One region of the Cellulomonas jepli genome, then DNA from elsewhere that is predicted to be linked to it. Evidence: riboswitches for the same ligand, from Rfam matches in the RefSeq annotation. Region 1 holds a riboswitch; the other holds the start of a gene.

Region 1 (3,619 bases):
GAGCCCGGGTCGTCGCCGACGAGCAGGGTGCCGAGCCCGGGCTGCACGCCGCGCGCGGCCAGCGCGGCGACCCGCTCGGTGAGCTCGGCCTTGATGGCGGCGGCGGTCGCGGTGCCGTCCAGGATCTGTGCGGTCATGGTGTCTCCTCGCGCGGGGGCGGCAGGGTCGGGCGGCGTGCGGTCGGGCGGCGTGCGGTCACGCGAGCGGCGGTCGGGCCGTCCCCCGCGGGGTGACCGCCCGACCGCCGTCCGTGGTCAGTACTGCTGCAGGCCGGCGTACAGCGGGAACGCGTCCGCGAGCTTCGTGACCCGGGCGCGCAGGGCCTCGACGTCCGCCGACGCGCCGGCGACGAGCGCGGTCGCGATGATGTCGGCGACCTCCGCGAACTCCGTGTCGCCGAAGCCGCGCGTCGCGAGCGCGGGCGTGCCGATGCGCAGGCCCGAGGTCACGCGCGGGGGGCGCGGGTCGAACGGGACGGCGTTGCGGTTCACGGTGATGCCGACCGAGTGCAGGAGGTCCTCGGCCTGCTGGCCGTCGAGGTCCGAGTGGCGCAGGTCGACGAGCACGAGGTGCACGTCGGTGCCGCCGGTGAGCACCGAGACGCCGGCGCCCGTGACGTCGGCCGCCGTGAGGCGCTCCGCGATGAGCCGCGCGCCGTCGAGCGTGCGCTGCTGGCGGTCCTTGAACTCCTCGGTGCCGGCGACCTTGAACGAGACGGCCTTCGCGGCGATCACGTGCATGAGCGGGCCGCCCTGCTGACCCGGGAAGACGGCCGAGTCGATCTTCTTGGCGTACTCCTCGCGGCTCAGGATGAAGCCCGAGCGCGGGCCGCCGATCGTCTTGTGCACGGTCGAGGAGACGACGTCGGAGTGCGGGACGGGGCTCGGGTGCAGGCCCGCGGCGACGAGCCCGGCGAAGTGCGCCATGTCGACCCAGAGCTTGGCGCCGACCTCGTCCGCGATCGAGCGGAACGCCGCGAAGTCGAGCTGGCGCGGGTACGCGGACCAGCCGCCGATGATGACGTCGGGGCGCTGCTCGAGCGCCTTCTCGCGGACCTTGTCCATGTCGACGAGGAACGTCTCGGGGTCCACGCCGTACGCGCCGACCTGGTAGAGCTTGCCCGAGAAGTTGATCTTCATGCCGTGCGTGAGGTGGCCGCCGTGCGCGAGCTCGAGGCCGAGGATCTTGTCCCCCGCGTTGATCAGCGCGTGCAGCACCGCCGCGTTCGCCGTGGCGCCCGAGTGCGGCTGGACGTTCGCGTGCTCCGCGCCGAAGAGCTCCTTGGCGCGGCTGATCGCGAGCGTCTCGGCGACGTCGACCTGCTCGCAGCCGCCGTAGTACCGGCGGCCCGGGTAGCCCTCGGCGTACTTGTTGGTCAGGACCGAGCCCTGCGCCTGGAGCACGGCGCGCGGGACGAAGTTCTCGCTCGCGATCATCTCGAGCGTGCCCTGCTGCCGCGCGAGCTCGCCGTCGAGGACGGCGGCGATCTCGGGGTCCAGCTCGGACAGGTTCTGGTCGAGCAGGCTCATGGTTCTCCTCGCAGTCAGCGGGTGCGTGGTGTCTCCCGGCACACGGACGGGCACGCACACGAGTGGTGTGGTGACCGGGGGCCCAGGCGTCCGACCCGAAGTCTGCTGCTGCTCGTCGCTCCCCGGTGGTGACCCACCCGTTGCGCCAGTCGCGACGCGGACAGCCTAGCAACCGGACGCGGCGCGGCGGCAACGCGTCCGGCCGTCGGCGCGGATCGCGGGGACGACGCGGCGCGACCCGCTGCCGCGGCGTCAGACGGTCGCGCTGTCGCCCAGGATCTTGCGCAGGTACGCGTAGGTGAGGTCGCCGACGGTGCGGTCGTGCTCGTGCTCGTAGCCGTGCTTCTCGTAGAGCGCGAGGTTCTGCACGGAGTCGCGCCCGGTGAAGACCCACACCTCGGAGGTGTCCTCGGGCAGGTGCGGGAGGATCGCGAGCAGGAGCTGGGTGCCGATGCCCTGCCCCTGGAGGTCGGGGGCGACGGCGAGGCGGCCGAGGGTCGCGCGCGTGCCCTCGAGGAGCACGCGGATCGAGCCGACGAGCCGGTGCCCGGCCCACGCACCGAGCGTGATGACGTCGGGGTTCGCGAGGTCGGCGCGGAGCTCGTCGAGCGTCTGGGTGAGCGGCGGGATGCTCGGGTCCCCGTAGATCTGCGCCTCGCTCACGAACGCGGCGCGGCGCAGCGTGAGCAGCTCGCCGGACTCGGCGTCGGTCACGGGGCGGATGTCGACCTCGGGATCGCTCATGGGCCCATCGTCTCAGAGCCGACGCGCACCCGGCGACCGGCGACCAGGGTGAGGTGGTGGGTGAGGTCGTGCGCGACGCGCGGGCGCCGGGCGCTCAGACCCGGTCCGCCGCGGGGGCGGTGTAGCCGACGCCGATCGTGCGGGCGACCTGCTCGAGCTCGGCCTCGAAGTACGGCTCGACGTCGCTGAACATGAAGCGCAGGTGCCCGAGCGCCTCCATGCACACGACGCCGTAGAGCCGGACCCAGCTGTTGGCGAAGACCCACAGCGCCGCCTCGGGCAGGTCGACGCCGGCGGTGCGGGCGAAGGCGGCGAGCTGGCCGCAGCTCGCCGCCACTCCCCCGTGCAGCTCCGGCAGCGGGAAGGGCCGGGCCTCCCACAGCCCGACGAAGAGCTCGAGGAACAGCCCGGCGAAGCGGCGCGACTGCTCGCAGCCGTCGTCCCCGTCCGCCCACAGCCCGTCGCCCGAGCGGAACATGAGCCCGAACTCGGCGGGGTGCGCGAGGGCCCAGCCGCGGAACACCCGCACGGCCGCGAGCATCCGGGCACCCAGGTCGTCACCGTGCTGCTCGAGCGCCGCCGTGACGACGCCGTGGACCTCGCCGAAGAGGTCGTCGCACAGCGCGAGCAGCAGGTCGTCGAGGCTCGCGTAGTAGCGGTAGAGCCCCGGTGCGGTCATGCCCATCTCGCGCGCGATGCCGCGCAGCGTCGGGGGCTGGCCCTGCTCGGCGACGAGCTGCCGGCGCGCGGTCGCCCGGATCTCGGCCTCCGTGGCGGCGCGCAGCCGGTCGCGTCGCGGCACGACCGTCTCGGTCGTCGTCATGCGCTCCTCCTGTCCGCGGCCCGGTGCCGTCCACGGCACCGGGCCGACGCCGCCCCACCCGTCGGACCGCGAGCGTGCCACGCGGTCGCCGCGCTGCCGGCGTTGACACGAGCATACGCCCGATGCTTGAGTAAACATCGTTCGCTAACGCCGTTTACTTCGTGACGCAGCATCGCGTCGCGCCGTCTTTGGGAGGTCTCGTGCTCGACGCGCTCGGTCGTCTGACCCACCGGCACGCCCGCTGGGTGCTCGCCGTCTCGCTCGCCCTGGCCGCCCTCGCGGCGGTCTGGGGCTCCTCCGTCTCCGACCACGTCCAGGCCGGCGGGTTCACCGTCCCCGGCTCCGACTCCGAGCGCGCCGAGCAGCGGGTCGCCGCCGAGCTCGGGGCGACGCGCCCCGACGTGCTCGTGACCTACGCCCACCCGACGCTCACCCCCGACGACCCGCGGTTCGCCGCGGACCTCACGGCGCACCTCGCCGGGCTGCCCGAGGACGCGACCGCGCGCGTCGTCCAGCCCTGGAC
Region 2 (3,619 bases), on a different contig from region 1:
CGGAGGTCCGGCGCTGAGCGCAGCGTGATCCTGGGCTACCTCGAGGACGGCCCGGACCTCGTCACGCTCGCGATGAACGGCTGGGCGGAGGGCGACCCCGCGTGGTGGCTCAACCTGCAGGCGCACCCGGACGCGACGGTCCGGCTCGCCGGGCAGGACCCCCGCCCCGTGCACGCACGCGCCGCCGTCGGGCAGGAGCGGGCACGGCTGTGGCAGCGGTGGATGGCGGTCGACCCGGGGCTCGACGCCCTGACGGCCTCACGGTCGACCCCGACCGCCGTCGTGGTCCTCGAGCCGCGGGCGGCAGGCACCACCGGACCTCCGCCGCGGTGACCGCGCCGCCCCGGGGTGCGCCGGCGTCCTGCTCCGGCGCACCCCAGGGCGCTCGCGTCAGTGCGCGAAGTGCCGCGTGCCCGTGAGGTAGAGCGTCACGCCGGCTGCCTGGGCGGCCGCCACGACCTCCTCGTCGCGCACCGACCCGCCGGGCTGGACGACCGCGCGCACGCCCGCGTCGAGGAGCACCTGCAGGCCGTCGGCGAACGGGAAGAACGCGTCCGAGGCGGCGACCGCACCGCGGGCCCGCTCGACGTCGCCGGTGTTGGCCCGCTCGACCGCGAGGCGGCACGAGTCGACCCGGTTGACCTGACCCATGCCGACGCCGACGGAGGCGCCGTCGTGCGCGAGCAGGATCGCGTTGGACTTCACGGCGCGGACCGCGCGCCACGCGAACACGAGGTCCGCGAGCGTCGTGTCGTCGGCGGCGTCGCCCGCGGCCAGCGTCCACGACGCCGGGTCGTCGCCGGGTGCCGTGACGCGGTCGGCGACCTGCAGCAGCACCCCACCGGTCACGGGGCGGAGCTCGACGGGCGCGGCGTTCGGCGTGCCCGCGACCGTGAGCAGCCGGATGTTCTTCTTCTGCGTGAGCAGCTCGACGGCCTCGGGGTCGAACGACGGCGCGACGACGACCTCGGTGAACACGGGCGCGATCTGCTGCGCGGCCGCGAGCGTGACCGGGCCGTTCGACGCGATGACGCCGCCGAACGCGGAGACCGGGTCGCACGCGTGGGCCTTGGCGTGCGCGTCCGCGATGTCGGTGCCGACCGCGATGCCGCACGGGTTGGCGTGCTTGATGATCGCGACCGCCGGGCCGTCGTGGTCGTGCGCGGCGCGCCAGGCGGCGTCGGCGTCGACGTAGTTGTTGTAGCTCATCTCCTTGCCGTGCAGCTGCGTCGCGCCCGCCAGGCCCTCGCCCGCCGCACCGTCCGCCGAGAGGTACAGCGCGGCGCCCTGGTGGGGGTTCTCGCCGTAGCGCAGCACCCGGCCGCGGTCCCACGTGCCGCCGAGCACCGCCGGGAAGCCGGACTCGCCCGCGACCTCGTCGGGCGCGTAGGACGACGCGAACCACGACGCGACCGCCACGTCGTACGCGGCGGTGTGCGCGAACGCGTCGGCAGCGAGCCGGCGTCGCTCGGCGAGCGTGAACCCGCCGGCCGCGACGGCCTCGGCGAGCCCGGCGTAGCGCGCCGGGTCGACGACGACCGAGACGCTCGGGTGGTTCTTGGCGGCGGCGCGCACCATCGAGGGCCCGCCGATGTCGATGAGCTCGACGCACTCGTCGGGCCCGGCGCCGGAGGCCACGGTCGCGCTGAACGGGTAGAGGTTCACCACGACGAGGTCGAACGGCTCGACCTCGAGGGCCGCGAGCTGCGCGACGTGGTCGGGGCGGCGCGTGTCCGCGAGGATCCCGGCGTGCACGCGCGGGTGCAGGGTCTTGACGCGCCCGTCGAGGCACTCGGGGAACCCGGTGAGGTCCTCGACCTTCGTCACGGGCACCCCGGCCCCGGCGATCGTGCCGGCCGTCGACCCGGTCGACACGAGCTCGACGCCCGCGGCGTGCAGGGCGGTCGCGAGCTCGACGAGCCCCTGCTTGTCGTACACGCTCAGGAGCGCGCGGCGGATCGGCCGGCGCGTCTCCGGGGCGGTGGGGTCGAGGACGGGCTCGAGCGGAGTGAGCTCGTGGGACATGGCGGTGACCTCCCGGGTCGGTGGGTCTCGTGAGACGTCATGGACCCGAGCACCCAGGCGAACGGTGCGACGGTAGGTGGTTCCGGCCGCTCCCCGGTGGTTCAGCCCACCTCAGGTACGCCAGTCACGGCCGGGACCGATCCTAGCCGAGGTCGGCGGTGGTCCCCAGGTCGAGGCCCGCCCCGAGGTCGACGTGCAGGCCGATGCCGGCGGACGCGGTCGCGATCGTCACGTCGAACAGGCGGTCCGCGTCGACCGCGACGCGGTGCAGGTGGCCGAACAGCTCCGCGGTGATCGCGCCGACCAGGGAGGCGAACAGCGACATCGACCGGGTGAGCGCGAGCGCGACGTCGGTGGGGACCTCGTCCTCGGCGCCCAGGCCCGCGAACGCGTAGACGTCCGGCTCGACGAGGCCGCGCGGGTCGTAGAGCGGTCCGACGGGACGCAGCGAGCCGTCGGCGTGCGCCGCGACGAGCACGCCGACGAGCACCGACCAGAGCCGCAGCGCCGGGGCGACGGTGTCCGCCGGGGCGCGGTACCCGCGGACGGGGGTGCCGTAGACGAGCTCGAAGGAGTGGGGGTTCGCGATCGCCCAGGAGCGCACGGCACGCGCGGCCTCGAGCCAGCGCTGCGCGGGCGCCGCCCCCCGCAGCTCCGCGGCCCGGGCGGCCTCCTCCGCCGCCCCGCCCACGGCGTCGTACGCCTCGACGATGAGCAGGGTGAGCAGCGCGTCGCGCGACTCGACGTAGCGGTACACCGCGGACGACGCCACGCCGAGGTCGCGCGCGACGGCGCGCAGCGACAGGCTCGCCGCACCGTCGGCCACGAGGTGGGCCCGGGCGCTCGCCAGCAGCTCCGCCATGATCTCGGCGCGGGCGCGCTCGCGGGCGCCGCGGGGCGCGCTGGAGGAGTCGGCCATGTCCCCGAGCATGCTCGACGAGAGCGGTGCGCGCAAACGAGAGCAGTGCTCTTGACACCGGAGGTCGCAGCGCGGAAGCATCGCTCACAGACGAGAGCACCGCTCTCACTTTCGATCGGAGCGCCTCATGGCTCGACACGTGGTCGTCGGCAAGGGACCCATCGGCTCGACCGTCGCCCAGCAGCTCGCCGACGCCGGGCACGAGGTCCTCGTGCTCAGCCGCTCGGGCGGACCCGCCGCCCGCACGACCGCCGCCGGAGGCAGCATCGAGCACCGTGCAGCCGACGCGACGGACGCCGCCGCCCTGACGCGCGCCGCACAGGGAGCCGCAGCGCTGCACAACTGCGTGAACCCGCCGTACCACCGGTGGACCACCGACTGGCCGCCGGTCGCGTCGGCGCTGATCGCCGCCGCCGAGGCCACCGGCGCGGTGCTCGTCGTCGCGGGCAACCTCTACGGCTACGGGCGCGGCACGCAGCTCATGCGCGAGGACTCCCCGCTCGCCACGACCGAGACGAAGGGCGGCGTGCGTGCCGCGATGTGGCACGAGCTGGAGCGACGCCACCGCGCGGGCACCCTGCGGGCGACCGAGGTGCGCGGCAGCGACTACCTCGGCCCCGGCGCGCAGGCCCACGCGCACGCCGGTCCGCGCATGCTCGAGCCGCTGCTCGCCGG

Evidence for each region. A riboswitch is a leader RNA that binds a small molecule or an ion and turns the genes downstream of it on or off. The one in region 1 is predicted to bind ZMP and ZTP.
Region 2: another riboswitch for ZMP and ZTP. It lies ahead of purH (bifunctional phosphoribosylaminoimidazolecarboxamide formyltransferase/IMP cyclohydrolase); the one in region 1 lies ahead of glyA (serine hydroxymethyltransferase).

What each region holds. Positions count from the first base shown of each region.
Region 1 is NZ_JBFTER010000018.1:21,867-25,485, reverse strand. It holds gene AB6N24_RS06495 (bifunctional methylenetetrahydrofolate dehydrogenase/methenyltetrahydrofolate cyclohydrolase) at 1-137, opposite strand, end outside; gene glyA (serine hydroxymethyltransferase) at 255-1,529, opposite strand; ZMP/ZTP riboswitch at 1,603-1,692, opposite strand; gene AB6N24_RS06485 (GNAT family N-acetyltransferase) at 1,782-2,273, opposite strand; gene AB6N24_RS06480 (TetR/AcrR family transcriptional regulator) at 2,368-3,096, opposite strand; gene AB6N24_RS06475 (MMPL family transporter) at 3,258-3,619, shown strand, end outside.
Region 2 is NZ_JBFTER010000099.1:13,980-17,598, reverse strand. It holds gene AB6N24_RS18715 (nitroreductase/quinone reductase family protein) at 1-333, shown strand, start outside; gene purH (bifunctional phosphoribosylaminoimidazolecarboxamide formyltransferase/IMP cyclohydrolase) at 391-2,025, opposite strand; ZMP/ZTP riboswitch at 2,070-2,163, opposite strand; gene AB6N24_RS18705 (TetR/AcrR family transcriptional regulator) at 2,168-2,944, opposite strand; gene AB6N24_RS18700 (NAD-dependent epimerase/dehydratase family protein) at 3,072-3,619, shown strand, end outside.